One region of the Vreelandella sp. V005 genome, then DNA from elsewhere that is predicted to be linked to it. Evidence: predicted binding sites of a transcription regulator. Region 1 holds the regulator's gene; each other region holds the start of a gene.

Region 1 (9,914 bases):
GGTAGGCAACCACCGGTAGTAGCGGTGTTTTAACCACCACTGGCCAAGTGCCGAAGCTGACCGTTGTGGGGGTGCCCGAAAGTGTCGCCGCCAGGGCTTTGGCACTTGCTTGCAGCGGCTGTACGTACATGGCATTCACGCCATCGACGCATGCCACATCGCCCAATGCGAAGATGTTCTGGTGGGAGGTGCGTAGTTGGCGGTCAACCTTTATGCCACTAGGTGAAACGCTTAAGCCAGCGGCTTTGGCAAGCGCCGTACGCGGCGCTAGGCCGGTGGCCATGAGCACGAAATCAGCACTGATCGTCTCGCCGTTATCCAAACGTAAGACGATACTTTCCCCGTGGCTGCGTGCTATTGAATCAATGGCGCGGCCAAGGTGTAGTCCGATGCCTGCTTCGTTAAAGGCATCGCCCAGGGCGTTCCCCAGTGGCGCGGGAAGCAGGCGGGGAAGCAGTGTCGTTTCCGGCGCGATGATGCTGACGTGATGACCGCCGGCGTGCAGATCATTAGCAAATTCGCAGCCGACCAGCCCGGCGCCAATGATCGCCACCCGCGCGGGGCCTTGGCCTAACGCAGTATGGAAGCGCCGGTAGTCATCAAGGTCATTAATAGTGAAGCAGCGTGGGGCGACACTGGAATCAATACTGAACGGCATTCTGGGCGCCGCACCGGTGGCTAATACCAGGTTGTCGTAGCGAAGCTTTTCAGCGTGGGGTGCTTGTTCAGTGTCGAGCAACAGCATTTGGTTATCCACATCCATTGCCACCACAGGGGTGTGGATAACGATGCGCGCGTTCAACTCGTCGCCAAGTTCGGCAGCGCTTCGCTGTGCTAGCTGGTGGGGCGTTAGCTTTTTAGCGAAGCCGGTGGAAAGCAGAGGCTTGCTATAGTCATCACCACTGTCAGCACTAACCAGTGTCATTGAGCGTTGATCGCCTTGTCGGCGCAGGGCGCGCGCTAGCCCTATGCCTGCCATTCCGGTGCCAATAATTATCAGCTCGGCGTGAGAGGTTGACATTTTCTGCGTCGTTGAAGGTACCTGGGAGGGTGATGCGGGCATGCGGTTACCAAGGGGGTCGCTGAAACAAAAGCCTATCAGGACCCCATGTTACACTAGCCGCCCCGATTATTGTTCTGGAGAACTCGGTGACATCGCCTGCTTTCCCGCAACCCACGCTGTTTCCCTATTGGCGTCCCATTGAAGCAGTGCGGTCTGCCATGGGGATGCCCTGGTGGAGATGGGTTGCTTCGACAGATTCTTTAACCGCCCGTTTAATCGCTGCCGGGGGGGATAGGCCGTTTCGCGTACGCTTACTTTATCAGGGCGTTGGCTGGCCGCGACAGGATGAGGCCCAGGCGCTGGGCATTGGGCTCAAGCGTTATGCCTGGCTGCGGGAAGTAGCGCTATGTATTGATGAAATACCCTGGGTGGTGGCGCGCTCTGTGGCCCCTCTTACACAATTAAAGGGCCAACGAATGGAGCATTTGGGAGAGCGTTCGCTAGGGAGCTGGTTATTTCGTCAGCCAGGTTTAATTCGTGGGCCGCTAGAGGCTACCACGCATCCCCCCGCCTTTGCTCGTGCCAACGGTGTCGTGCCTAACAGCACCTGGGGCAGGCGCTCCGTTTTTCAACTGGGCACTCAGCAAGGCGGGTTAACGTTATTGGTGCAAGAGTATTTTTTGCAGGCGATGGCAGATGACCTTGATCTGCCTTCGCGCTAGGCTAGCGCCTGCATCTTATTTTTCGTGAGGTAAGCATGGATCGTTCACTGTTGCGACCAAAAGGGTTGGTTCGCGTGGCAGATTTTCTACAGCTAATGCGTTTGAATCGACCTATTGGTACGTGGCTGTTGATGTGGCCGACGCTTTGGGCGCTTTGGTTTGCGGCGGAAGGCGTGCCAGGCCGAAATACCCTGCTGATTTTTATAGCGGGTGTTTACGTTATGCGGGCTGCTGGCTGTGTGGTGAATGATTATGCGGATCGTCATTTTGATGGCCATGTAAAACGCACCAAGCATCGTCCGCTGGCGACGGGGCGTATCAGTGAAACCGAGGCCCAACTGCTATTTATTGCGCTGGTGGCCACTGCCTTTATTCTGGTACTGCTGACCAATTGGTTTACGGTGCTGCTGTCGCTGGGTGGCGTATTACTGGCGGTTATTTACCCGTTTATGAAGCGCTATACCCATTTTCCTCAAGTGGTACTCGGCGCGGCGTTTTCATGGGCCATTCCAATGGCGTTTGGCGCCGTGCTGAACCACGTGCCGCTAGAAGCATGGCTGCTTTTCTTTGCCAATGTGCTGTGGACGGTCGCGTACGACACGCAGTACGCCATGGTGGATCGTGACGATGATGTGAAAATTGGTATTAAATCAACCGCCGTGCTGTTTGGTAGTGCAGATCGCTTAATGATTGGCTTGCTGCAGGCGGCGACGCTGATGCTGTTGGCATGGGTTGGTTGGCGAGCCGGTTTAGGTGGGTTCTTCTGGCTGGGGCTTGTTGCCATGGCAGCGACTTTTTTGCACCAGCAGCATTTGATTCGCCACCGTGAGCGGGATGCCTGCTTCCAGGCGTTCCTCAACAACCACTGGTCGGGTCTGCTTGTTTTTGCCGGTATTGCGCTAAGTTGGTGGCCTGCGGTGGGCTAATAACGGCGATTGTCATGTAACTGTCATCAAGTCATGGTGTTATCGTCACTGACATGTCATTGAAGAATTGATCTTTAGACTGGCTTTCTTTGAACTGGCTTTTTGAACACCGTGAGGCTCTGGTATGACCGCCAAGACCGTTCTGATTGTCGATGATGAATCGTCGATTCGCGAGATGATCGCGGTAGCGCTGGAAATGGCTGACTACCGCGTGCTCGAAGCAGATAACGCCCAGGATGCTCATGCCATGGTCGTTGACCATCAACCGGATTTACTGCTGCTCGATTGGATGATGCCCGGCACCAGCGGTATTGAGCTGGCTAGGCGTTTGAAACGCGAAGAAGCCACGGCTGAGATCCCCATTATTATGCTGACCGCTAAAGGCGAGGAAGATAATAAAATTCAAGGGCTTGAAGCAGGCGCCGATGATTATATCACCAAACCTTTTTCTCCTCGTGAATTGGTGGCACGGCTAAAAGCAGTGCTCCGCCGCGCTACTCCTCGTGGCGTTGAAGATCCGATTGAGATTAACGGTCTCTTGCTAGACCCGGTCAGCCACCGAGTTAGTGCTCACGGCAAAGCGTTGGAAATGGGCCCCACCGAGTATCGTTTGTTGCAGTTTTTCATGACCCATCAAGAGCGTGCCTACACACGCAGCCAACTGCTTGACCAAGTGTGGGGTGGCAATGTGTATGTAGAAGAGCGTACGGTTGATGTGCATATTCGTCGCTTACGCAAAGCGTTGGGTGATGTGCATCAAAACCTGATTCAAACGGTTCGGGGCACCGGTTACCGTTTCTCTGCCCGGGTGTAAATGTGCGCCTGTGGAGCCGTGAACTGTGGCGGCTAGCGTGGCTAGCGACGCTGGGGACTTGTCTAGGTTGGCTATTGGGTTCGGCAGGGCTGGGGCTTTCGGTAGGCCTTGCAATATGCCTGTTTTATCACCTGCGACAACTGCGCGAGCTGTACCTGTGGTTAACCCTACACCCTCACGACGAGCCACCTGCTGCACGCGGTATGTGGGGCGAGCTCTTTGATCGCTTGTATCGCTATCAAAAAAGTCAGCGCATTACGCAAAGCCGACTGCGTGCTACTTTAGCACGTATTCAAGAGTCGTCCGAAGCGATGCGTGACAGTGTGGTGATGCTTGACCGGCATGGTGACTTGGAGTGGTGGAATAGTGCTGCAACCGCCATGCTGGGGCTCCAAACCGCCCATGATAGAGGGCAGCATATTACCAACCTGCTGCGTGATCCCAGTTTCATCCGCTACTTCAATGCACGTAACTATAGCGAACCGTTAACGCTCACTTCGCCTATTGATGAGCGGCGTATACTTCAATATCAAATTACGCTCTATGGCGATGATGAACGTCTCGTCATGGCACGCGACATTACCCGCTTGCATCGCCTCGAGCAGATGCGCCGTGACTTTGTTGCCAACGTCTCCCATGAACTGAGAACGCCGCTAACCGTCCTCTCCGGCTATTTGGAAACCTATAGCGACATCGCTGACCAGTTGCCCCCACGCCTTGGTAAAAGCCTTCACCAAATGCAGGAGCAAACGCAGCGAATGCAAAACCTGGTCAACGACCTCTTGCTGCTGTCTCGTTTGGAAATTGATCAGGGCGGCAAAGATCACCATCCGCTAGCGCTGGGGCCGTTGCTACACAGCATTTGTAATGATGCCCTGGCGCTGTCGCATCAGCGCCATACCATTACTGTGAAACTTGAAAGCGATGCACGCTTATTGGGCAGCGAGGAGGAAATTCGTAGCGCCATTTCTAACTTGGCCTTTAATGCTGTTCGTTATACCCCAGCAGGGAGCTACATTACGTTGCGCTGGAAAAGTAATGCTGGTGGCGGTTCAATCGATGTGGAAGATAATGGCGATGGGATCGATCCTGTTCATATTCCTCGGCTGACCGAACGTTTTTACCGTGTTGATAAAGGTCGCAGTACCGCGACCGGCGGCACGGGGTTAGGCTTAGCCATCGTAAAGCACGTATTGCTGCGCCACGACGCACAATTACAGATCGAATCCCACCCTGGCAAAGGCGCGCTATTTCGCTGTACATTTCCCGCTTCGCGGCTTGTTTAATCTTGGCAAGTGATGTCAGCGCACAACACCTGTAGAAGTGTGTCATATTGGCAGTAAGATTGGTAAAAGTTTGCTCATGTGCCATTTTTGCACACCTGATGGCGTGTAAAAAGGACTCTAGCGAGTTGGCTATTGAGCGCCTTTTGTTTTTTAAATTGTTGTTTATTATGTGTTTTATTTTCAATGTCATTTTTTTGGCACATCCGCTGCAACGTTAAGAGTAAGAAAGACGACCGCAGGAAATGCTGGTTTTTAACTAGGCCCTTCTTTCTTAAATAAGCGGTATCAAACAGCGATCGGAGGTGGAATATGATGTCCAAGGATTTTCTCAAGAAAGCTGGCATTTTAGGTGTTTCTTTTGGCCTGATGGCAAGCCCATTGGCGTTTGCCCAAACAGATGAAAATTCTGCTATTGATGAAAACCAAGGAATCACAGCTGATGAACAGCCGATGGATCCCCAAGGTTCTGATAGCACTGGTGGCAACGACACCAAAGACATGACTAATGATCTAACCCATGACGAAGGCGACAATGCTAGCGACATGGAGCCTAATTCTAGCGATCACTCAGATGATGCTGAGTATAGTGATGATGAGCTTGTCAAAGAAAACAGTGGTAGTTAAAAGCTAATTAATTTTTGATATCAAAGAATGCCTCTTCAACGGATGAAGAGGTGATCTACAGGATGTTATAAAGGCTAGGATGCTTTTTAGATTCAAGGATGAATCACTAGGAAATCAATACGTCAGTCAGGGTTAATTCCAAGGTTGGAGTCCCGCACAAGGAGTGGAAGCTGACGTTCGTCATTACCTATCGCCTATTCTGATATCGGGCCCCGCCATGGCGGGGCCTAATTTTTTGCTGTGTGTTTTTTACAAATTTAGGCCTGCCCGCTTCTGATTATCTTTTCCTCATACCTACCTACTTGGCCTTCGCATCTATGCTTGGGAGCAGCTTTTTGGTTAATGCATTTTAACCAAGTAAAACGCTTGCCCTAGCAATTACAAGAAGAACCACCCGTCACTATGCCCAGAAGGTAAAGCAATCGTAAGTGTGTCATAACGATACATACATTTTTTGCGCATGAGTCATTTGTGCACATTATTTTTGCGCTAAATATTGTTTTGCACATTAATTTTGTGCGCAATTAATAGAAAATAAATCGTTGATTTTAAATGTTTTTTCTTAATAAGAAGAAAGTTGGCACCTAATATGCTTTGACAGGGCAGTGAAGTCGCCGCAGTGAGAAGCAAGCCAACTTAACCTTCTTACTTCACTTCAGCGGTATTAACTAGTCATTAGGAGTAATTATTATGTTTAACGTTGTCGCTAAAAAAGCAGCTGTTTTAGGCCTTGCCTTCGGTTTGTTATCCAGCCCACTAGCATTTGCCCATATCTCTATTGAAGCCAATCAAGATTTAGCCGTCGATAGAGAGCCGATTCAAGCCCAATCACAGCGCTCCTCTGATCAAGCTGATTTTAGCCCCTCTGACCTGATGTACGATGAAGGTGATCGTCCTGATATTATCAAGTCAGAATCAAACCGTACTGAGGTCCAAGTGGAATATACGGCGAAAGATCTAACGCACGATGAAGGTGATGGAAACATTTGGTAACAAAAGTTTGCAATTCCGTAGAAATACATTACGATTGGGGTGTGTGTTAAACACGCAGTGTGTATCACACCGATAAGGATGCAGATCGATTCAAGGAACGAATCAAACGGCAATCAATACGTTGGTCAGGGTTAAAAATCCAAGGTTGGAGTCCCACAAAAGGAAAGGAAGCTAACGTTAGTCATTGCCTCTCTCTTGTATCCTTGGGCCCTGCTAATGCAGGGTCTAGTTTTTTGTGTATCAGCGGTTTTTAGCTTTTCTCAAGTTCGCGTTGCCTCCTGTTTGGGAGGAGTGTGCCTACCTATATCCCGCTCATTCTCTACTCCCTACTATTCATGACGTTAAACATCAGCGTTATAGGAATAAACGACACATGTGTAATTATTGCACAAGTATTTTTGACAAAATAAAGCAGCGCTAATTTGTTTTGCGCGCAAATCTATTTCATAGGCAACTGTTTTTATTGGCATGTTGCGTTTATGAAATTTTTTGGCATGCTGCGTGCATTTATAAACCTACTGGCCGTTTTATTGATGAATAAGCGGTATATAGAAATGCTGAGGAGAACGTTATGTTATTGAAAGAAATGGGTAAAAAAGCCGCTATTGTTGCTACTGCTTTTAGTTTGATCGCAAGCCCGCTGGCAATGGCGAACTCATCAATTGAGTTAAACCAAGATCGCTCTGCTGGTCAGGATGTGATCGATAAACCTGAGTCACACAAAACGTCTAATAATGAAGCCAACATTTCGGCTAATGATTTGACGCGTGATGAAGGTGATAGCTTGGATTTCTCACCCACTAGCAGCGGTTCTGATGAAGTTGAGAGCAAAGAACGTGGCGCTACCATCGATCCAGAAGAGTTGACGCGTGATGAAGGCGATAGCACTGATTGGTAAGTAATCTATTAACGGTTACTGCTAGCGTAAGAATTTTTGAAAAACCCCGCTTAAGCGGGGTTTTTTAGGTCAGGGAGCGTGACTATCGTTATTAGTGGTGGTGATGCTGATCTGCGGCATTACTACCCTCCTGAGCGCTTTGTACCCAGACTTCAATAGTCACCTCTTCTTGTTCAGCAAAGGAGAGCGTGAGGGGAAACCGGTCGCCTTCTACTAATGGCTCGGTTAATCCGACCAACATTAGGTGGAAGCCGCCACCGGGACGCATGATGGTCGTCTCCCCAGCGTTAATACGAATCTCGTTCACATGGCGCATCTGCATCATATCGCCGTCCATTCGCATTTCATGTAGTTCGACGGTGTTACTTGCCGGGCTGCTTGCACCAACCAGAGTGGCAGGGGCTGACAAGGCGGTGATATCCACATAAGCAGCGCCGTTGCTAGCCCCCGGAGGGGTTGGTATGGCGAAAGGATGCGTGATACGCATAGCCTCTGTTTGAACGTCGTGCGCGGTTGCTACCGATGCCACCATATAAAGCGTGCTGACTAAGCACGCTCCCAGCCATGCGATGGGTTTGAGCATACGTTGTTCCTTTATTGTTGATTGAATGTGACAACATGATCTAAACGTAAAAGTAGCAAAGTAGTCGAGCACAGGTAATATATGCCTCTACTGCGGCGTGATGCCACGTCCATTGCTGTGCGCGTCTCTGTAATGGTCATCCCAGAGCAGTACGGCCCCGGCGACTGCACCGGGAATCAGAAAGAGATTAGCCAGTGGGATCCAGGTAATGAGGGTGACTAATCCTCCAAAGCTGAGGCTTTGCCACCAGCGTTTCGAAAGCCGCTGGCGCATATCGGCAAACGTCACCTTGTTGTTATCCATTGGGTAGTCTAAATAAGTGATCGCCATGATCCAGGCGGAAAAGAGCGCCCACAGCAATGGGGCAGCTAAATTCAGCCCAGGGATCCAGCTAAGCACAAACAGGGCGGCTGCCCGGGGGAGGATATAGGCGAGCTTGACGAACTCGCGACCAATAGCATCAATGGCTGTTTTCGTAAGGTTACGGTCATCGATGGGTTCGTTGCCCGTGACTTGCGTTTCGACCTTGGCGGCCAAAAAACCGTAAAAAGGGGCGGCGATTAAGCTGGTGACCAGCGTGAAGGTGAAAAACACCACCACTAGCAGGCTAATCACGAACAGAGGCCAAATAAGCCAGGAGAGCCAGTCGAGCCAAGTCGGCACCATGTTCATCCAGTGGGCCAACCACCCATCGAAGCGATTAAGCACAAAGCTGAACATGCTGACATAAACAAGCAGGTTGACCAGAATGGGCAGAAACACATAGCGACGCATACCCGATTGATATACACAGCGTGTGCCTCGGCTAAGCGCAGTGACAGCATCCAGCATGATGGGGAGACTCCTTGTGATTCAAACGTCCAGTCCGCTCAGCGGCCTGGACGTATTGCAGGAGGAAACCCCTTTCAGGTCAAGACTTTTTTAGTACCTGCGGGTCAAGGTTGCCGGGGTCGCTATGGCGAATATCCAACCCTTTGACAAGATAAACCACGTACTCGGCAAGGTTATCAGCATGGTCACCGACGCGCTCGAGTGCGCGCAGAACCCACATGATACTGAGTACAGAGGTAATGGAGCGTGAATCTTCCATCATAAACGTCATAAGTGAGCGCATTGCGCTGCTGTACTCGTCGTCCACCAATTCATCTTCACGCACTACCTGCATGGCCAAGTCGGTGTCAAAGCGGGCAAAGGCGGTGAGTGCATCGCGAAGCATTTTACGCACATGCTCGCTGATGTGCCGCACTTCCACCAAGCCGCGAATGGTGCTGGTGCTTTCACTCAGCAGCAGGGCGTTACGGGCGATTTTACTGGCCTCATCGCCAATGCGCTCAAGATCAGACGTGGCACGGATAACGGCAAGCACCAGGCGTAGGTCGGACGCCGCAGGCTGACGCCGCGCCAGGACGCGTGTGCACTCGTCGTCAATTTGCAGCTGCAGATCGTTGACCTGGCGGTCATTGTCACGCACTTGCTCAGCCAAGCGAGTGTCGCCTTCCAGCAAGGCAAAGACGGCATCCTGTACCTGCTTTTCTACCAGCCCGCCCATGGCCATCAGGTGGGTTTTCAGCTCTTCCAGCTCCTGGTTGAACTGGCGAGAGATATGCTGGCTGTGGGTATCGCTCGTAATATCCATGGAGCACTCCTGACGTTTCAGTCGGTTAGGCCTAGGTGATGCGGCCGGTGATGTAGTTTTCGGTGCGTTGCAAACGGGGATTCGTAAAGACCTGATCGGTAGGCCCGTATTCGATTAGCTCACCTTGATGCAAAAAGGCGGTGTAATCCGATACACGTGCCGCTTGTTGCATATTGTGAGTGACCAGAACGAGCGTCAGCTCTGACTTGAGGTTACGAATCAACTCCTCAATTTTGAGCGTTGAAATGGGGTCTAGCGCTGAGGCCGGTTCATCCAACAGCAGTACGTCGGGCTGTACGGCTAACGTGCGGGCGATGACGAGACGCTGCTGCTGACCACCCGAAAGCTGCCAGGCGGAGCGGTGCAGACGGTCTTTAACCTCATCCCAAAGCGCGGCGGAGGTCAATGCCCACTCGATAATGTCATCCC
Region 2 (9,914 bases), on a different contig from region 1:
ACTGCCACATCTGGGTATAGTTTTCGATCCCATGATTGCCGGGTAACAGCGGTAGCGTACCGCGCATTAACTCACCCGGTGCCTGTGTTGACGCCACCAGGGCGATATAAACCGGAAAGATCACCAGCGCGACGCCAATAATCAACACGGTGTGGGCGAAGAAATTGGCCCAGGGGCGGTTTTCAACCATGGCAACACTCCAACGAGGCCGATTTAATAATTGACGCGCCGTTCAATAAAGCGGAATTGAATGACGGTGAGCATTACCACGATCACCATGAGGATCACCGATTGGGCGGCCGATGATCCCAGGTTGAGCCCTACGAAACCGTCGGCATAGACCTTATAAACCAAAATGTTGGTCGACTGGGCCGGGCCGCCTTGTGTGGTGGCATGGATAATGCCAAAGGTATCGAACATGGCGTACACCACGTTCACCACCATCAGGAAGAACGTGGTGGGCGAAAGCAGCGGAAAAATAATGGTCCAGAAACGTTTAATGGGGCTGGCACCATCAATCGAAGCCGCCTCAATGAGCGACTGAGGAATCGACTGTAAGCCCGCCAGGAAAAACAGGAAGTTATAGGAGATCTGTTTCCAGGAGGCAGCGAAAATCACCAACAGCATGGCGTCGCTACCCGAGTTACGGTGGTTCCACTGGTAGCCCACCATTTCTAGCATATAAGGCACGATGCCGATGGAGGGATTGAAGATAAACCACCACAAAACCCCGGCAAGCGCTGGTGCAATAGCGTAGGGCCACACCAGCAAGGTGGTGTAGGCACTACGCGAACGAATCATTCGGTTCACTGTGCTGGCTAACAGTAGGGCCACCGTCATCGATAAAATTGTGGTACCTAGTGCAAACACCACCGTTACGGACAGTGAATTGAGGTAGCTGCCATCGTGAAATAAGCGGGCAAAGTTCTCTAGGCCGACAAACGTCGTTTTAAGGCCAAAGGCGTCTTCGCGCAGTAGTGACTGATAGAGCGCCTGGCCTGCTGGCCAGATAAAGAAAATCAGTGTCACTATTACCTGGGGCGCCAGCAGCGCGAAAGGCAGCCAGCGACCTGGAAAGGTCATGCGTTTGGTTTGCATGGGTAGCTCGGTAGCATCGTCATTAATGCGTGACGTAATAAACGACTTCGCCGCCTGCTTATAAGAGCAAGCGGCGAAGTGAGTGCTTATTTACTGATTGGCGGATTCAAAGTCACGCAGCAGCGCATTGCCGCGTTCCACCGCGTCATCAGCGGCCTCTTGGCCTGATTTTCCGCCAGTCATCACGGCTTCCATCTCCTCAGAGATGATGTCGCGAATCTGAACGAAGTTGCCAAAACGAAGGCCTTTCGAGTTTTCCGTTGGCTCATTGAGCGTCATCTGTTTAAGCGAAATATCCGCACCAGGATTCTCATCGTAGTAACCCTGCTCTTCGCTCAAATCCCAGGAGGCTTGGGTAATGGGTAAGTAGCCGGTTTGCTGGTGCCACTCGGCCTGTACCTCCGGTTGGGAAAGGTACTCGAAGAAGGCGGCAACGGCGGCATACTCTTCGTCGCTGTGGCCTTGCAGTGCCCACAGAGTGGCGCCGCCGATAATGGAGTTTTGCGGCGCGCCCTCTACATCCGCGTAGTAGGGCTGCATACCATAACCGACTTCAAAATCGGCATTGGCAGCGACATCGGCGCGGGATGCGGAAGAGCCGAAGAAAATCGCACAATCTTGCGAATAGAACATCGGCTCGGAATCCGGCCCGGTACCGGGGCCCGCCCAGCGGTATACGCCCTCTTCTTGCCAGTCGTGCAGGTTATCCCAGTGGCGGGCAACCAGCTCGTTATTGAAATTTAGTTCGGTTTGCATGCCGCCAAAACCGTTTTCAAGCGTCCCGAGTGGCGAGTTATGCATGGCCGAGAAGTTTTCCAGCATCACCCAGCTAGGCCAGGAAGAAGTGAAACCGCAGCTAGCCGCGCCAGATTCGACGATTTGGCGAGAGGCATCGGCCAGCGCTTCCCACGTTTCGGGCGGTTGCTCAGGGTCAAGGCCCGCTTCCTCGAACACGTCGCGGTTGTAGTACATGATCGGCGTGGAGGAGTTAAATGGGAACGACAACATATTGCCATTGGTGTCGGTGTAATAACCCACCACCGCCGGTAGGAAGGCATCGTTATCAAAAGCGCGGTCATGCGCTTCCATAAGCTCATATACCGGATAGATGGCGCCTTTGGCGTTCATCATGGTACCGGTACCAACTTCAAAGACTTGCAAAATATGCGGTTGCTCGTTAGCACGGAAAGCGGCAATGGCACCGGTCATGGTTTCAGCGTAAGTACCACGGTAGCTGGGTGTCACTTGGTACTCATCTTGGGACTGGTTGAAATCCTCGGTGATGCCTTCAAGGATTTCGCCAAGCTGGCCGCCCATGGCGTGCCACCAGCTAACTTCAGTGGCGGCTTGGGCAGATAGGCTCAGGCTGGCAGTCGCCACCCCAACGGCAAGAGCATGCAGTGATAAACGAGACATAACGGCTCCTTGTGGGCCTGAACGTCATCAGGCGAGTCGTGCGTTGTTAAGTTGTTTTGGATGTATTGAACAGTAGAAAAGCGCGATGACGTTTTAATGAACGCGAGGTGAATAGGTGATGACAGCCGTTGGAGCGGGCGGGAGTAGGCGAAGTGGTTGAGGGGTGATAGGGTTAGCGGCAATCGATTTATACACGCTATATTGAAAGCTATCCTGGAAAGAGAACGTTATGCCCCACGCCATTGAACTGCTAGAAAAACTGGTTGGTTTTGATACTACCTCCAGCGAATCCAACTTGGCGTTGATTGAGTACGTGGAAGACTATTTGGCTGCGTACGGCGTTAGCGCCGAGCGGGTAATGAGCCCGTGCAACACCAAGGCCAATTTGATTGCAAGAATCGGCCCGGATGCGCCTGGCGGGGTGATGCTTTCGGGGCATACCGATGTGGTGCCGGTAGCCGGGCAGCCGTGGTCCAGTGACCCCTTCACGCTGCGCGATGGCAACGACGGGCGGCTCTATGGGCGCGGCACATGTGACATGAAAGGGTTTATTGCCAGTGTGCTCGCCATGGTACCTGCCTGGGTGAAGGCGCATTTACAGCAGCCTATCTACCTGGGCTTCTCATACGATGAAGAGATCGGCTGCGTCGGCGCGCCCAGCCTCATCAAGCGCTTTTACAAACATTACTCCACTAGCGCTCATGTGATCGTTGGCGAGCCCACCAGTATGCAGCCCGTGGTGGCTCAAAAAGGAGCGACCAATCTGCGTACTACCGTGATTGGCCAGGAAGCCCACAGCAGCCAAGTCAATCAAGGCACTTCAGCCATTCACGTAGCGGCAAGGCTGGTCACCTTTATCGAAGACACCATGGCGGCATTGGTCGAAGAGGGAAGGGTCGATGAGGCGTTTAACGTGCCGCATACCAGCCTGCACGTGGGTAAAATCAAAGGTGGTACGGCGATCAATATCATGGCGCGGGAGTGTCAGTTTGAGTGGGAGATTCGCCACCTGCCCACGGACACCTTCGATGAAATATATGCGCGCTTTGCGGCCTATTGCGCCCAGCTAAGCACTGAGCTGCAGGCCAAAGGCAAGCACGTTGAAATCACCACTGAGCCGCTAAACGTGACAGTGCCGGGCTTGGCCGACCGCGACAACGACCAGGTGCTTCGCTTAGCCAAAGACCATTTGCCAGCAGGTTGCTGCGACCATGCGGTGGCGTATGCAACGGAAGCGGGGCAGTTCCAGGGGCAGGGCTTGCAAACCATCATTCTTGGCCCTGGTAGCATCGCCCAGGCGCATCAGCCCGATGAATATATCGATATTGAGCAGCTTGAAGCGTGCGAGGATTTTCTTACCAAAATGGGCAAAGCCCTGGAAACGCCTTTTTAACGACGTTTATGTTTGGGCCAAATAAAAATCCCACCCGGTTAAAGGGGTGGGATTTCTGGGATTACCATTTCAGTGCTGAGGATGTTGTTCAAACAGCTCGGCTTTGGCATGGCGCATCACATCTTCGCACGCCTGCTGTTGCGCTAACTGCGTCAACAGGCGCTGAGTCACTTCGAAGCCCTTGCCTAAGCAAGTATCCACTTCCTGTGGGCTAACCGCTGGTGTCACGCGGTAATCAATTTTTACCGTGCGCCCGCCGCCTTCTAGCCGGTCAGCAACGCCTCTGAGCCGCCACGCGATTTTCTCTTTCCAAGTTGCTGATTCTTCCGCGCCTTCGTTTACGCTAAACGTGCACTGCCATTCCGGTTTAAAGACCTTCATAGGAGAACCTCCAAAATTTTTGGAAAGAATGATCAATCGTGATTCGTACTCCATCGTCTGAATGTGTTGCTCCACTACTATATACCTAACGTGGCATAAATATCGAAACAAAAGTGATACACGCCGAGCGACGCGCATAGGTCGTTTCGGTTAGGCTATAGAAGATGCCAATAACGAGCTTTTTTATGACCTCTACGAATGAGCTAAGTTGCCCCTGTGGTAGCCCATTAGCGCTTGATGAGTGCTGTGGTCGTTATCATCAAGGCGCCGCTGCGCCTGATCCTGAAGCGCTAATGCGCTCTCGCTATTCTGCCTTTGCATTAGGCCTTAATACTTATTTACTAGCCACTTGGCACCCCTCTACCCGCCCAGAAGTGCATGAGCCTGACCCCGATACAGCGTGGAAATCGCTGGTTATTGTGCATGCCGAGCCAGCCCTCGCCAATCGCGGCCAAGTGCATTTTCGCGCTTTTTTTTGTAGCTATGAAGGGGAGCATCGGCGTAAACGCTGGCACGTGCTGGAAGAAGTATCGCGTTTCGTTAAAGAGGACGAGCGCTGGTGGTACGTGGATGGCGCGCCCACACTTAACCGCTTGAAGCCACGCCGAAACGACCCTTGCTTATGTGGCAGTGGGCGCAAATTAAAGGTATGTTGCGGTGAATAGCCCGGTCGTGCAGCCTCGTCAAGTCGACAAGCAGTGGTACCTCTATTTGCTGGAGTGTCAGCGCGGCACCTATACCGGCATTACCAATGATTTGGCAAAACGCTATCAAGCGCACTGCGCGGGCAAAGGAGCACGCTATACGCGTGCCAATCCGCCCGTTGCCTTGCTGGGCGCCGAGCCGTTTGAAGACCGCGCTGCCGCTAGCCGGGCTGAATATCAACTAAAGCAGCAAAACGCGAGCGAAAAACGCCACTGGGCCAGACGATGGCCCGTGCCATTGGAAATGCCCAGTTAACGACCTCTATCAGCCAACCGATTAACCGTTACCGCTTGGCGTAGCATCAAGGAGCCGACATGCTGACGTTTTACTCAGAGGATAGCCGCTTGCGTCAAGCGCGCACGGAGTTACATGACGGCGCCTTGGTCACTCCCTTTGAGTGTCCCGAGCGCCTTGATCTAGTGCTCAATCAGCTCCGTCAGGCCAAGGTTGGTGATATTCGTACCCCCACTGCCTACGGGTTAGCGCCGGTGCTGGCGGTCCACGACGAACAGTACGTGACATTTTTAGCCAACTGCTGGGAAGCATGGGGTGCTGCCGGTCATCAGGGCGAGGCCATCCCCAATATCTGGCCAGCCCGAACGATGCGCGGTGACCGTATTCCGCGTTCGATTAGCGGCCAGCTAGGCTATTACGCGCTGGCAGCGGAAACATCGATATCAGAAGGAACCTTTGAAGCCGCCATGGCAAGCAAAGATGTAGCGCTTGGTGCGGTCGAGCATACCCTGGAAACCGGCGAACCCAGTTTTGGGCTATGCCGACCCCCCGGCCATCACGCCGCTTATGATCAGTTCGGTGGATACTGTTTCTTCAATAATGCCGCGGTGGCTGCCCAGCGCGCATTGGATGCGGGTAAGCGCCGGGTCGCTATTCTTGATGTCGATTTTCACCATGGCAACGGCACTCAGCAGATCTTTTATGGGCGCGATGATGTCCTGTTCATTTCGTTACACGGTGACCCCGAGGTAACCTTTCCTTACTATTTGGGCTACGCTGATGAGTGTGGAGAAGGCAACGGGCAAGGCTTTAACGTCAATTACCCATTACCGCCCGGTACCAGTGTGGCGACTTGGCTGGCCACGCTAGAACAAGCGTTAGCACAGATAAAGGCAGCCGAGTGCGAGTGTTTAATCGTCTCCCTTGGGGTCGATATTTTTGAGGGTGATCCGATAAGTGCCTTCACCTTTGCTAGCAGTGACTTCACCGTTTTAGGTGAACGCTTGGCGCAAGCGGGCTTGCCCTGCGTGTTTCTTATGGAAGGGGGCTATGCGGTAGAGGCAATTGGTGTCAATGTAGTCAACGTGTTACAAGGCTTTAAGCAGATTTTTGAAAAAGACGTGGCAACGTCTCAATCAACGGACAAAGGTTAACCAGTGACAGCGGCCCGTAAATCGGGCAGGCTAATGCCCTTTCAATGGGGCAGGGAGCTCGCGCGTGGCAGTGTATGGTGGAATTCAGGCACATGAATTGGAGCGTTGGCTTAATGCGTTAACCAACGCCGCCTATGACCGACGCTGCCCGCTGGTAAAAGTGCACGGTGGCACTGCCCGTGCGCGCACCGCCCGCCAAGACCTGCTGCATCTGGCGAACGACTATCGCTGCGGCGATTCTAGCCGCGAGGAGTGCGCAGCCGACCTGGGCCGCTGGTGTGAATGCTACCTTTCCGAAGCGGAATGGTACGTACTGGTTGGCACCCGCCAAGTACCGGCACAGCCGCAAAGCGAAGAAGAGCATAGCCTCACCTTACTCAAGCAGCACCGCGTAGGGTAAGCCTCGCTATCAGTAAGCAGATTAAGTGCAGATAAAAAAACTCTCGATCCGGGAGCTTTTTTTGTGGTTGGGAAAATTGTCATGGGGCATTGGTGGTCAGGGCCATAGTTTGCTTTTATTAGCATCCAGTCCGGCTTTTCCCACTATTCGTAACCTCACTAAACGTGCTGCCTTATGAACACGACCCTTTGTTTACCCCCTTCAACACTGCTCGAGCGCTCCTTTCCACGTACCACAAAAACGCTCCTTGAGACCTATGCGACGCCTGCCTATCAAGGCTACCAATTGGAGGCGTGGGTCTTTGATGACGAAGCTGAGCGTCAGGCAACGGAAACGGCCTTCAAAGAGGCGGGGATTAATGCGTGCCTGCATAGTGCCTATAAACCCTTAGTGCATTTCTTTTTAGAGGCATTTTCATGGGCTTCAGTGCAATCGGTGGTGATTGAGTATCCCGTGCTGGCGCACGCGCCGCGTCGCTTTTTACTGGAAGCCTATCCGCTGGCAGCACTCCTACCGCAAGGAGTGTCGCTTCGTTGGGAGGGGGTTGAAACGACGCCTGCCGCAACGGCCACTGTCCACTATCGCGTGCAAGTGGAGCGAAGGGGTAAAGGGTGGGAGACCCACCTTGTGACAGCGCCCAACCGCCATCATCAGGATCATGTGGGTGAGGCGCAGTACTCGCCCTGTGGCTGGCTGTGGTTGACTTCGCCTCAAGGCGAAGTTAGTGAAACACGCCTGGAGACCGATTATGAGGCGCTGTTTCAAGCGGCGATGGCGACGTTGGCTTCCACCCAGTGGCAGTCCGCGCCGCCTTACTTTGAAGAGCTAAATTTCACTGTACATTGGCCGAGCAGAGACCGCCGATTAGCCTGGGATGACGAACATATAAGCCTCAGCGAGGCGATGCATGAAGAACTCTATTTCTCAGCGCTGGAGTATTTTCAACGCCGTGCAGGCCTTGCGCTGGGTGATCGTTCTATTCAGCCGGGCCAGATTGTGCCGGAAGTATCCACTCAGGGGGAAACCGCCTACCTGCAGATAAGCCTGCGACCCTTAGCGGTCTTTTCTGCCGAGCGCGATGAGGTCACGCTGGAGAACGCTCAGCAAGCCATCGGCACTGCCCAGATCAAACCGTTCATGGCAGCCCTTGGCGGTCAGGCGCTCTATGCCACCACTCGGTCAGGCCGTGCAGTGGAGGCGCGTTATCACGTCGGCAGTGATCGCGCTGTGGTGATCAGTGCCGGCCAGCACGCCAACGAGACATCCGGGGTGGTAGGGGCGTTGCGGGCTGCCCAACAACTGTGCAGGGAGCCTGGGGCACACTTTGTCATTTCGCCGCTAGAAAACCCTGACGGTTACGCATTGCAGCACCGTCTCATCGCCACCCAGCCGCGGCATATGCACCACGCCGCGCGCTACACGGCATTCGGCAATGATTTACAGAGCCAGCCGCTTGGGCGTCCTTTCGAGTATGCGATTCGTGAACAGGCGGTCGAGGTCAGCGGTGCCGAGCTGCATATCAATCTGCACGGCTATCCCGCCCATGAATGGACGCGCCCATTGAACGGCTATGTGCCGCGTGGTTTTGAAATGTGGACGATTCCCAAAGGGTTCTTCCTGATACTGCGCCATCAACCGGGCTGGGAAGCGGCGGCGAAGCAACTGGTCGACACCGTGACGCGGCAGCTTGCCCAGGTACCAGGCTTAGTGGCGTTCAATGCCACACAAATCGACTTGTTCGAAACCCATGCGGGCGCGCTGACCTTCCCCGTCGTCAATGGCTTTCCTTATTTGCTGTCAGAGGATCCTGACCAGCTGACGCCCCTGATGTTGATAACCGAATACCCTGACGAGACAGTGACCGGCGATGCTTTCGTGCAGGCGCATACCGCGCAAATGGCAACGGTGATAACGGCCTATCACGCCTTTCAAACGCTCTCATTGAATCGCTGATCCTCATGACGACAAAACCATCGCACTGTTATAATGGATAAATGAACAGTGCCTTCGTTACGCCAACCGCCTCTCTCGATGACCCCTTCTACTACCTGACGAACTTTCGCTTCGTTCTGACCTGGGTAGGCGAGCGTCACGCCGATCTGCTTTCAGTCGACGAGCGTGACTTCATCGATCAATTCGAACGCTTGCCACGCGAATCGCAAGCGCTGCTGGTGCGCATGGTGATGCGTAAAGGCGAGCTGTTTCGGCTCAGCAAGCTCCGCTATGCCGAAATCGGTGACAGCGCCGAGGCAATGGCGCCGCTCATCGAGCTGGGGTGGGTGGATTGCGACCCGGTGATCCGTGTTGATGAGCTTTTTAACCAGCTGCGCCTGGCCGAACTGCGCCAGGCCTTAGCGGAAGAGATACGCGCCGCTGGGCTCGGAGCGTCCAGCGCTAAAGGCGTGCTCTTCGAGGCGTTAACAAGCCAGCCCATCGCCCCCAAGCCGCTATGCCAATGGTGGCCTGATGCTACTGATCCAATAGTGCGTCTTCTAAAGATGGAAACTTGTGACCGTTTGCGGCTGATGTTCTTTGGCAATCTACGCCAGGATTGGGCCGAATTCGTGCTCACGGCGCTGGGGCTGCAGCGTTTTGAGGCGGTGCCTTTCACCCTTCAATCGCGCGCCTTTCAAGCGCGCTACGAGGTGGACGCCTATCTGGCCCTGCATCAGCTGCGCGAACGCCTGGATGCTGGCGAGCTACCTACCGAGCTCTGCAGAGAGGTTCCACCGCGCTCTGATAACCGCTGGCTGGATACGCGCCGTGCGCGGTTGCTCCTCCAGCTGGGCCGAGACGCCGAGCGGCGCGGTGAGCCAGCGCTGGCGCTGGCGCTCTATGCAGAGGCGGGCAGCAGCGAGACACGCATTCGCCAGTGGCGGTTGCTGGAGCGGCAGGGTGACCATCAGACCGCCTTTAGATTGGCAACTCAGGCACTGGAAAGCCACCCCAATGAAACGGAGCACCAGGCGCTAGCTCGGCTGCTGCCGCGGCTGCGCCGACGGCTTAAGCTGCCACCTGAACCGAGCGCCTCCGAACCGCCCCATGAACGCTGGGATCTTCAGCTTCCTGGCCCGCAGGGCGTCGAGCGCGCGGTGGCGGAGGCAATAAGTGAGCGCAAGGCACCGGTCTGCTA
Region 3 (9,914 bases), on a different contig from region 1:
GCTTGAATCGCTGGCTATATGCACCGTGGTCGCCGCTCAACTGGTTTACCAAGCGGCGCAAACTCAGCGTGCACCCCCGCGACCCTGACCGCGCCAGCGCCGGTGAACGGCTTTGGAATGCCAGCGGCATTGGCTTAGTGACACTGGACGAAAAGGGCCACCCTATCGATATTCGCCAGCTCGACGTCGATGGCAGTGAGGTGGTCTTTCCACCGTCCGAAAAACCTCTTACCTAAATGGCTGCTGTGGTTAACACGGCTTGGTGTACGCTGCGCTAACGCGCCGACTGTCATGATAGCGTCACGAAAATGACGCACGATTGCGACCTCCCCATCACCGCCAGGGACGGTTGCACATCAGTACCCGGCTACCTTTGTGAGGTGAAACGCCTGGGCTGATGAATAGGACAGTAGGCAAATGACCGCACAAGAAGCGCAGTGGCTTAACCAGATCATTGTGGCTGAAGAGCTGCATGTATTATTCCAGCCCATTGTGGATGCCAATCAGCAATCGATTTATGGCTACGAAGCGTTGATTCGTGGTCCCAAAACCTCACCGTTGCACTCTCCGCTACGGTTGTTTGACGTGGCCACCCAAGCAGGCCTGCTGGTGGACTTGGATTTACTCTGCCGACGTTTGGCAATTCAGCGTTTTGCCGAGCTTGAATTGCCCGGCCTGCTATTTCTCAATGTCATGCCGTTGACCATCGTCGAGCGCGACTTTCGCGAAGGGTTAACGCTGGGCTTCATTCGTGAGAGCGGTCTGCCCCCTGAAAGGGTGGTGATTGAGCTCACCGAGCATGTGCCGATTCATGACTATGACTTAATGCGCCAAGCGGTAGCACACTATCGCGACATGGGCTTTCAGGTAGCGCTGGACGACCTGGGGGCAGGGCATTCAAGCCTGCGCCACTGGTCGGAACTGCGCCCTGATTTCGTCAAGCTCGATCGGCACTTCATTTCTGGTATTGATCAGGAGCCTGCCAAGCGTGAATTTCTCCGCTCGATTCTCGATGTGGCGCGTAGCCTGGATTGTCAGCTGATTGCCGAAGGGGTGGAGACCGCGGCGGAACATCTTTGCCTATGGGAACTCGACCGTGGGCTCGCCCTGTTACAAGGATTCTACTTCGCTCGTCCCAGCCAGCATCCGCCTTTGCAGCTCGATATGATGCTGCCCTCGACGATTCAGTTAAAAAGCCCGGCGGGCCGCACAGCGCGCTCTATTTTGCGCGCGATTGAACCTATCACCACTGACTGCGCGGTACCGCTCATCTCCGAGCGGTTTCGCCGCCAGCCCAACTTGCGCTGTGTGGCGGTGTTGGAGAACGGTAAACCCTTGGCGGTGGTGCGTCGCAATGCCTTTTTAACCCTGTTTACGAATCCTTATAGCCATGCGCTGTATGCCAAGCGGCGCGTGCTGGATGTGGCGGATGCACGCATGCTGGTCGCAGAGGCAGATACCCCGCTGGAGATATTGAGTCAGCAGCTGACCGATAGCCACGATATCGAGCAGGAAGATTTTGTCATCACCAATGACGCAGGTGATTACGTGGGCATGGGCAATATCGTTGACCTTTTGCGTGAAATCACCGCGATACAGGTACGCCAAGCGCGTCATGCCAATCCGTTGACCGGCTTGCCGGGTAATATTCTGATTAATGAAACCTTGATGACGTATCTTGCCGCAGAGCAAGGCTTTGCCGCTGCTTATGTCGACTTGGATAATTTTAAAGCCTTTAACGACGCTTACGGCTATGCCCGGGGCGACCAGGTGATCATTGCGCTAGCGCGGTTGCTGCAGGCGCAAGTGGAGAGTGCGGGTGGCTTTATCGGTCATATAGGCGGCGATGATTTTATGGTGCTGTTGTCGCTGAATCATTGGGAGAGCGTTTGTGGCCAAATCCTACGCTCTTTCGAAGTGATGGCGCCCGGTTTCTATGAAGATGCCGATCGGCTGAGAGGGGGGATTCAGATTGAAAACCGCCAAAATAGTATTACCTTTTTCCCCTTTGTTAGCGTGTCGATTGCGGTAAAGCCTATCACCGAGACGGCGACTTGCAGAGCGCTGGATATCGCCGCTGAACTGTCTGAGTTGAAGCACCAAGCCAAAAAAATCCCCGGTAACAGTCTGTTTGTTGAGCGACGTGGTCACTGCGTTAGCTTATAAAACATTCTTGTCATGTGACGTTCGCCAAAACGTCACCAAGCGGTCATATAACTGCCCCGCCGTTGTCATCTGAAGTGGTCAGGATTGTCGCTATCTTTTAACAACACGTTAGGTGCCCCATGCAGACGTTATCTTTCTCCCGCACGCTGACCAGCGCCGCCGTTGCCAGTGCCTTCGCCTTGGCGGCCGTGAACGCTTCAGCGGATCTTTCATCGCGTTATGTCGATAACGACGGCGATATGATCGCCGATGTACCTAGCGATGAGTCGCAGTGGGTCGATCCTGATACGCTCGTGTTTGCTTACACGCCGGTGGAAGACCCCGCGGTTTACGCAGACGTATGGTCTGATTTCCTGGCGCACCTGAGCGAAGCAACGGGCAAGGAAGTTCAGTTCTTCCCCGTGCAGTCCAACGCCGCCCAGCAGGAAGCGCTGCGCGCTGGCCGTTTGCACGTTGCCGGCTTTAATACCGGCGGTGTACCGGTGGCGGTGAACTGCGGTGGTTTCCGCCCGTTTGCCATGATGGCGGCCGAGGATGGCAGCTTTGGCTACGAAATGGAGATCATCACCTATCCGGGCAGCGGCATTGAGTCTGTTGAAGACCTAGAGGGCCGCCAGCTTGCGTTCACTTCCGAGACCTCTAACTCTGGTTTCCGCGCGCCTTCTGCCCTGCTGCGCTCCGAGTACGGCATGGAAGCGGGCGAAGATTTTGAAACCGCTTTCTCAGGCTCCCACGACAATTCCATCCTGGGTGTGGTGAACGAAGATTACGACGCGGCCGCCATCGCTAACTCCGTGGGCAAGCGGATGATTTCCCGTGGTGTCGTGAATGAGGGTGATTACGAGATTATCTTCACCTCAGAAACCTTCCCGACCACGGCATACGGGTTGGCAAACAACCTGAACCCTGAGCTTGCCGAGAAAATACAAGACGCTTTCTTCAGCTATGACTGGGCAGGTACCCCGCTGGAAGCGGAGTTTGCCAACTCTGGTGAAGCGCAGTTCGTTCCGATTACCTATCAGGAAAACTGGTCGGTCATTCGCACCATTGCCGATGCTAACGGTGTGACTTACGACTGTGACTGATCGTTAAGGTAAACGGTACTGCACGGCCAGGAAGGCATCCCTTTCTGGCCGTTTCGCTATACAGACGAGGCGGGAAAAATGTTGACACTAAGCGGCGTTGGCAAGCGTTACCCCACCGGGGATCGGGCGCTGACGGACATTGAACTCACGCTGCCCAAAGGCCAGGTAATGGCGCTGATTGGGCCATCCGGCGCGGGTAAAAGCACCCTCATTCGCTGCGTGAATCGGTTAGTGGAGCCCACCCAGGGCAGTATTCGCCTGGAAGGCACGGAGCTGACCAAGCTGTCAGGGCAGAAGCTGCGTCAGGCGCGCCGCTCAATGGGGATGATTTTCCAGGAGTATGCCCTGGTAGACCGGCTCACGGTGATGGAAAACGTGCTATCCGGCCAGCTCGGCTATGTGGGTTTTTGGCGCAGTTTTTTACGTCGCTACCCACAGGAAGCGGTCGTCGAAGCCTTTCGGCTACTCGAGCGGGTAGGGCTGCCTCACGCCATCGATAAGCGCGCCGATGCGCTTTCCGGCGGCCAGCGCCAGCGCGTGGGCATCGCCCGGGCGCTTTTACAAAGCCCCAAGCTACTGCTGGTTGACGAGCCGACCGCCAGCCTCGACCCGAAAACCTCGCGCCAGATCATGCGCTTGATTCGCGAGCTGTGCGCTGAGCGCGACTTGGCGGCAATCATCAATATTCATGATGTGGCCTTGGCGCAGCAATTTGCCGACCGGATTGTCGGCCTGCGCGCTGGGCAAATCGTCTTTGATGGACTGCCGAGTGAACTCACTAGCGAAATGCTCACGACCATTTATGGCGAAGAGGATTGGGATACCACCCCCGAGCCGCTGGATGACGAGGCCGATGACGCGGAAATGACTTCATACCTGCGCGAACTGCCGACGGTGGCAGCCGGGAGTGCTCGATGAGCGAACGGGCAGAGACACAGCTATCACAGGGGCAAGCACGTCAGCAGGCGGCCCAGCGGGGCCAGTGGCGGCGCCTGCCATTGATTGAGAACCCGCGGTTGCGTTGGGGATTGGTCATTGGGGCGGTGATTTACTTAGTGCTGGCGCTCGCCTCGGTCGAGGTGAACTGGGCGCGGGTAGCCGAAGGCGCGGGGCGGGCGGTTAACTTCTTGGGCGCCTTTATGCAGCCTGATTTTGTTAGCCGCTACGACGACATCGTAGCGGGGCTGCTGGAAAGTTTGACCATGACGCTGACTTCCACTGTGGTCGGCGTGCTGCTGGCGATTCCGGTGGGCCTGGGCGCCGCGCGGAACATTTCACCGCTACCGATCTATTTTATATGTCGCGCGATTATTGCCGTTTCTCGGACGTTTCAAGAAATCATTATCGCGATTCTGTTTGTGGTCATGTTTGGCTTTGGGCCGCTAGCGGGGATGATCACCCTGGCCTTTGCGACGATTGGCTTTATGGCCAAGCTGTTAGCGGAAGATATCGAAGACCTGGACTGGCGACAGGTGGAAGCCGTGCGGGCAACAGGAGCAAGTTGGTGGCAAACCATGAACCATGCGGTTCAGCCCCAGGTCATGCCGCGCTTGATTGGGCTTTCGGTTTACCGGCTGGATATCAATTTCCGTGAATCGTCGGTGATTGGTATTGTGGGCGCGGGCGGTATCGGCGCCACGTTGAACACCTCGCTGAGCCGCTATGAGTACGATACCTCTGCCGCTATTTTGCTGATTATTATCGTTATTGTGTTGTTGTGCGAGTACAGCTCGAGCCATGTCCGCCGCTGGACCCAGTAAACGCTTATTAGCCACCCCTGGCCTGTTATTTTTGGAGAACTGCGATGCCAGCATCTATTAACTCACAGGGTCTGCCGGTTTGGCGGCGGCGCACCACCCGCGCCCAATGGCTGCAGTATTTGGCTTGGCTGGCGGGTGTCAGTCTCTTTCTGCTCTGCTGGAAGATGATTTCCGACAATACCATGTGGGTGTTTGTCGAAGACGCTGGCCGCCAAGGGGCGGATCTGATCAGCCGTATGACGCCGCCGGAATGGGGCTACGCCAATGTGCTCTGGAAGCCCATGTGGGACACCATTAACATCGCCACCCTGGGCACCGCCATTGGCATTATGATGGCGTTTCCCGTGGCGTTTATGGCCGCACGTAACACTACGCCACATCCGCTGGTGCGCAGTGCAGCGCTGATGGTGATTGTCTCATCCCGCTCGATCAACTCGCTGATCTGGGCGATGCTGCTAGTCACCATTCTCGGCCCTGGCGTGTTGGCGGGCATTATCGCGATCGCGCTTCGCTCGATCGGCTTTGTCGGCAAGCTGCTTTATGAAGCGATTGAAGAGATCCACCCTACGCCCGTCGAGGCGATAAGCGCGACCGGAGCAAGCCGCCTGCAGGTGATGAACTATGGTGTGCTGCCGCAAGTCATGCCTGCCTTTGCCGGTATTAGCGTCTATCGCTGGGATATTAATATCCGCGAATCGACGGTGTTAGGGTTGGTGGGTGCAGGCGGGATCGGTTTGCAGCTAAACGCCTCGATCAACAGCCTCGCCTGGGACCAGGTCAGCGTCATTTTCATCATGATTTTTGCCACCGTGCTGGTGTCCGAGTGGGTTTCCGCGCGCGTTCGTCACGCGATTATTTAACCGTCAGTGGCACTTTCAAGCGAGGGCTGAGTATGCGTTTTCCTGATGCGGAGATCACCACCATTGATTTGTTGCGCCATGGCGAGCCGGTGGGGGGACGTATGCTGCGTGGCTCTACCGATCACCCGCTGAGCGAAGCCGGCTGGCAGCAAGTAACCGATGCCGTTATGCGCCACACGGTGGAAGGGTATCTGCCTTATGATGCGATTGTCACTTCGCCTCTCATGCGCTGCCGTGAGTTCGCCTTGTGGCTGGGCGAAGAATTCGACCTGCCCGTGCAAGTGGAAGACGATTTCGCCGAATTGCACCTAGGGCAGTGGGAGGGTAAGACGCACGCCCAGGTGTTCGCTGAAGAGGGCACTGAGCGTATGCAGGCGTTCTGGTTTGATCCCGCCAGGTTTTCTCCCCCTGATGGCGAAACGATGCAGGCCTTCGATGCACGACTTGCTGAGGCGTGGCAGCAACTGCTTGCCAACCCTCCCGGCAAACATGTGCTCGTCGTGGCGCATCTTTTTGTCTGCAATGGCCTGCTGCGCCAAGTAATAGCGCAACCGCTTTCGCGGGTGTTGGCGATGGACCTGCCTTACGCCGCGCTGAGTCGGGTGCGTCATGAGCGACATTCACTGGGAGAGACAACGTTTGTCGAGTGGATCGGCCGTTAATCATTGGCGGCTAGGCAGGCTTTGCGCGATGATGAGGGCAAGTAGGTTTACCGGAGCGGCTGTCCATGTGTTTGGCTCGTCTGTTGTCTTTATCTTGTGGTTCTATATCAACGAGTAGATGGGTGTTTGCCTGCTTATTAATGCTGGTACTGACGGGTTGCGCAAGCCGTGATTTGACCCCTATCGAAGCACCCCCCAATCGCGCGGGGCTATCTATGGAACGCGCCCTGATTCTTTCCCGCGCCCAGCAAGCCATTGGCACGCCTTACCGCTTTGGCGGCAATACGCCTGAAGGGTTGGACTGTTCAGGACTGGTAGAGATGACCTATCGAGCGGCGGGGATTCGTGTGCCGCGCACCGCCGACGAGCAGTTTCGTGCGCTGCCCTCCATCGCATCGCCGCGTCCAGGCGATCTCCTCTTTTTTGGTGATCGCCGTAAAGCCACCCACGTTGGTATTTACCGTGGCGATGGCCAAATGATCCATGCGCCCGGCAATGGTCGCGCCGTGGTCAGCGTACCGCTAGAAATCGATTACTGGCAGGCGCGCTTTTTGGGTGCCGCCAGTCCTGCACCTTAAGTTATTGCGATGGGTGCCGATAACATAATACGGCCTCGAATAAATCTTGGCGGTAACGCAATGTTAATAGGTGTGTTGAGTCATAGCGCAGTCGATTGGATAACGGCGCCATACGTGCCCGATCCTACCAGTAGGGGTCGATAACGAAAGGTCAGTCTTTAAGGGCCTAAAACAACAAGGAGAGCAAAGACGTATGTATGAATCCTTGAATTTATCGAAGGAACAGTCTTTGTCTCAGCCATCCACCCAGCCAATATCCGTACTGCCCCGCTCAAAGTTGATGCCGTCGTCGGCCGTTAGCTATTCAGCTTCGCTTGCTGAAACGGTTTTTTACTACGCCAACGAGGCGATCATTATTACCGATGCGGAAAACCGGGTAGTGGAAGTCAACCCTGCCTTTTGTGAGTTAACGGGGATGACGCTGGACGATGTGCAAGGCAAAACGCCTGAAGCGTTTAGTATATTGCCGCTGGATGACAGCCGCACAACGCGCTTGATGCGCGAAGAGTTACAGTTACGTGACCGCAGTAAAAGCCAAGTGAGTTATCGTAGCCACGACGGCCAATTTTACCCGGGGATGATGTCGATTAACCGTGTTCGCGACGAGCACGCAGTGATCAATCACCATGTCATTGTGCTGGCTGATCTTTCGGCCATCCCCGCGCATGCGCGCCATCTGAACCGAGAGGTCTATTTTGATGCCTTAACGGGATTGCCCAACCTGCAACTGCTGACCCAGTTGATTCAGGAGTCGATGCAGCATGCAGAGGCCAAGCAGCTACCTTTGGCGGTATGCTCATTGGATATCGATTTCTTCAAAAACATTAATGATCGCTTAGGCGCGCAGGTGGGTGATGCGCTGCTCTCCTCGTTTTCACAGCGCATTAGCCATCTGCTGTTCGGTGATGATGTGTTGGCGCGGGTAGGCGGTGACGAGTTCGTGCTGCTGCTTCACCATGGCGTCGACGATGATTTTTTTGAGAAGTTGTTAGCCTCCATTCGCCAACCACTGATGGTCGATGGGCAGAGTATTCATCTGACAGCCAGCTTAGGGGTCACGCTGTACCCGAATGACCACGTTCAAGGCGATGTGCTGTTACGCCATGCCAATCAGGCGATGTATCGTGCTAAGCAGCGTGGCCGCGATACGTTTCACTTATTTGATCCTAACCACGACCGCTTGCTGCAAGTACGTCACGAGCAGCGCCAGCGCTTTGTCGATGCTCTGAATAACGACGAGCTGTGTCTTTATTATCAGCCACAGGTGGATATGCGTAGCGGCAAGGTAGTGGGGGTCGAGGCATTGATTCGTTGGCAGCACCCGGATGAGGGATTGCTTGCCCCTGGTCAGTTCCTTCCCATCATCGATGCCACGCCGTTAGAAGTAGATCTTGGCGAGTGGGTCATTGAACGGGCGCTCTGCCAAGTGGCGGAATGGCATACTCAAGGTATCGCTTTGCCCATCAATGTGAATATAAGCCCGACGCATCTACTGGTCAGTAATTTTAGCCAACGCCTCGCTGAGCTGCTGGCACGTCACCCTGAGGTGTCGCCTTCGATGCTGAAGCTTGAAGTGCTGGAGAGTGCCGCCATGCATGACATCCAGGCCGCGCTGCAAAACATGTCGCGTTGCCAAGTACTCGGCGTGAGTTTTGCCATTGATGATTTTGGCACTGGTTTTTCGTCGTTAACCCATTTGCGGCAGTTGCCGGTCAGCTTGATTAAAATTGACCAGAGTTTTGTGCGCGATATGCTCAGCGACCAAGACGATATGGCGATCGTAGAGAGCGTTATTTACATGGCAAATCGCTTTAAGCGGCCCATGCTGGCAGAAGGGGTGGAAACACTGGCGCATGCTAAAGCGCTCATAGAGCTGGGGTGTGAGCTAGCGCAGGGCTACGGTATTGCGCGGCCCATGCCCGCCAAGGCGTTGCCGGCTTGGCTGGCAGCATGGCCAACGCGTGCGGATTGGAACTCCCTTGCCAAATCTGGCGGTTAAGCAGCCTGCTGCTCAGCGTTGGCCCCGGGCGTTGCTGAAGAAATAACGGGGGGCGAATTCGTCGCGGGGCTATCGCTGCCTGGCGTCGCCTCGTCGTCATTTGCTTCAGTGGCACCGGCGCTGCGAGCTTGCGCCATTTCACTGCGTTGCATGGCGGCGTCTAGCTTGGCTTCGAGTAAATATTGACGCGCTTGAGCGGCCACCTGATGATCTTTCGGTGAGGGGTCGGCAGGGGCCATGGCGGCAGCGATCACGGTCTGCATTTTTTCGATTGTCGCTTGGGGGTCGTTAGGCACCGGGCCATAATCAATCGGCACCTCGCCAGCGACTGCGTAGCGCTTACCATCAGGGCCAACTTCATAATCGTAGCTGGCGCCGCCTGTATAAGCACCGCCTGCTACTTGGTGAGCCATCTCGTGCTGGCGTACCTCGCGGTCGGTCTGCTTAAGCTGTTCCAATAGCTGAATCTCTTCCGGCGCCATTGGGGTGCCATCAGCACGCTTGGGGCCCGCTGTTTCACTGCTGTTTGCTTCACTGGTGCTGGAAGCGTCGGTAGAAGCCGTATCTTTGTTAACAGCGCTGTCTTTCGATGCTTGCTCGACACGCGGTGAGTGCGAGGCCACTGATGGGTTAACCCACGCCGTGAGCGAAGAGGTGCTGATGGAAGAAATGACCATAGATAATTACCGACAAAGTGCGAGTTGGGATACCATGAAGTATTAGCGAGCGATGCACACAGTGCAAGTGAGCGCTATGGGTTTTATCGATGCATCATTAACGTTTTGACTGTCACGCTTCGTTATC

Evidence for each region. The regulator PhoB, encoded in region 1, activates phosphate uptake and scavenging genes when phosphate is short. The targets are predictions, from matches to a motif close to TGTCATANNNNTGTCANA.
Region 2: a site for PhoB is predicted at 2,621-2,638, ahead of ugpB (sn-glycerol-3-phosphate ABC transporter substrate-binding protein UgpB). Genes of this name have one in related genera too.
Region 3: a site for PhoB is predicted at 2,197-2,214, ahead of phnD (phosphate/phosphite/phosphonate ABC transporter substrate-binding protein). Genes of this name have one in related genera too.

The regions. Positions count from the first base shown of each region.
Region 1 covers NZ_JBQXYA010000006.1:160,954-170,867, forward strand. The annotation lists gene ACUN8H_RS14390 (NAD(P)/FAD-dependent oxidoreductase) at 1-1,021, opposite strand, end outside; gene ACUN8H_RS14395 (chorismate--pyruvate lyase family protein) at 1,150-1,725, shown strand; gene ubiA (4-hydroxybenzoate octaprenyltransferase) at 1,761-2,651, shown strand; gene phoB (phosphate regulon transcriptional regulator PhoB) at 2,776-3,465, shown strand; gene phoR (phosphate regulon sensor histidine kinase PhoR) at 3,468-4,751, shown strand; gene ACUN8H_RS14415 (hypothetical protein) at 5,061-5,375, shown strand; gene ACUN8H_RS14420 (hypothetical protein) at 6,066-6,368, shown strand; gene ACUN8H_RS14425 (hypothetical protein) at 6,940-7,266, shown strand; gene ACUN8H_RS14430 (copper chaperone PCu(A)C) at 7,358-7,849, opposite strand; gene cysZ (sulfate transporter CysZ) at 7,937-8,680, opposite strand; gene phoU (phosphate signaling complex protein PhoU) at 8,760-9,485, opposite strand; gene pstB (phosphate ABC transporter ATP-binding protein PstB) at 9,517-9,914, opposite strand, start outside.
Region 2 covers NZ_JBQXYA010000004.1:176,425-186,338, forward strand. The annotation lists gene ugpE (sn-glycerol-3-phosphate ABC transporter permease UgpE) at 1-190, opposite strand, end outside; gene ugpA (sn-glycerol-3-phosphate ABC transporter permease UgpA) at 214-1,098, opposite strand; gene ugpB (sn-glycerol-3-phosphate ABC transporter substrate-binding protein UgpB) at 1,189-2,514, opposite strand; gene argE (acetylornithine deacetylase) at 2,744-3,907, shown strand; gene ACUN8H_RS11995 (hypothetical protein) at 3,977-4,288, opposite strand; gene ACUN8H_RS12000 (YchJ family protein) at 4,474-4,953, shown strand; gene ACUN8H_RS12005 (GIY-YIG nuclease family protein) at 4,946-5,248, shown strand; gene ACUN8H_RS12010 (histone deacetylase family protein) at 5,308-6,381, shown strand; gene ACUN8H_RS12015 (hypothetical protein) at 6,446-6,781, shown strand; gene ACUN8H_RS12020 (M14 family zinc carboxypeptidase) at 6,956-8,734, shown strand; gene ACUN8H_RS12025 (VRR-NUC domain-containing protein) at 8,776-9,914, shown strand, end outside.
Region 3 covers NZ_JBQXYA010000004.1:204,677-214,590, forward strand. The annotation lists gene ACUN8H_RS12110 (alkaline phosphatase D family protein) at 1-236, shown strand, start outside; gene ACUN8H_RS12115 (bifunctional diguanylate cyclase/phosphodiesterase) at 418-2,166, shown strand; gene phnD (phosphate/phosphite/phosphonate ABC transporter substrate-binding protein) at 2,286-3,251, shown strand; gene phnC (phosphonate ABC transporter ATP-binding protein) at 3,330-4,169, shown strand; gene phnE (phosphonate ABC transporter, permease protein PhnE) at 4,166-5,011, shown strand; gene phnE (phosphonate ABC transporter, permease protein PhnE) at 5,056-5,871, shown strand; gene ACUN8H_RS12140 (histidine phosphatase family protein) at 5,904-6,533, shown strand; gene ACUN8H_RS12145 (C40 family peptidase) at 6,599-7,111, shown strand; gene ACUN8H_RS12150 (putative bifunctional diguanylate cyclase/phosphodiesterase) at 7,392-9,110, shown strand; gene ACUN8H_RS12155 (putative metalloprotease CJM1_0395 family protein) at 9,107-9,787, opposite strand.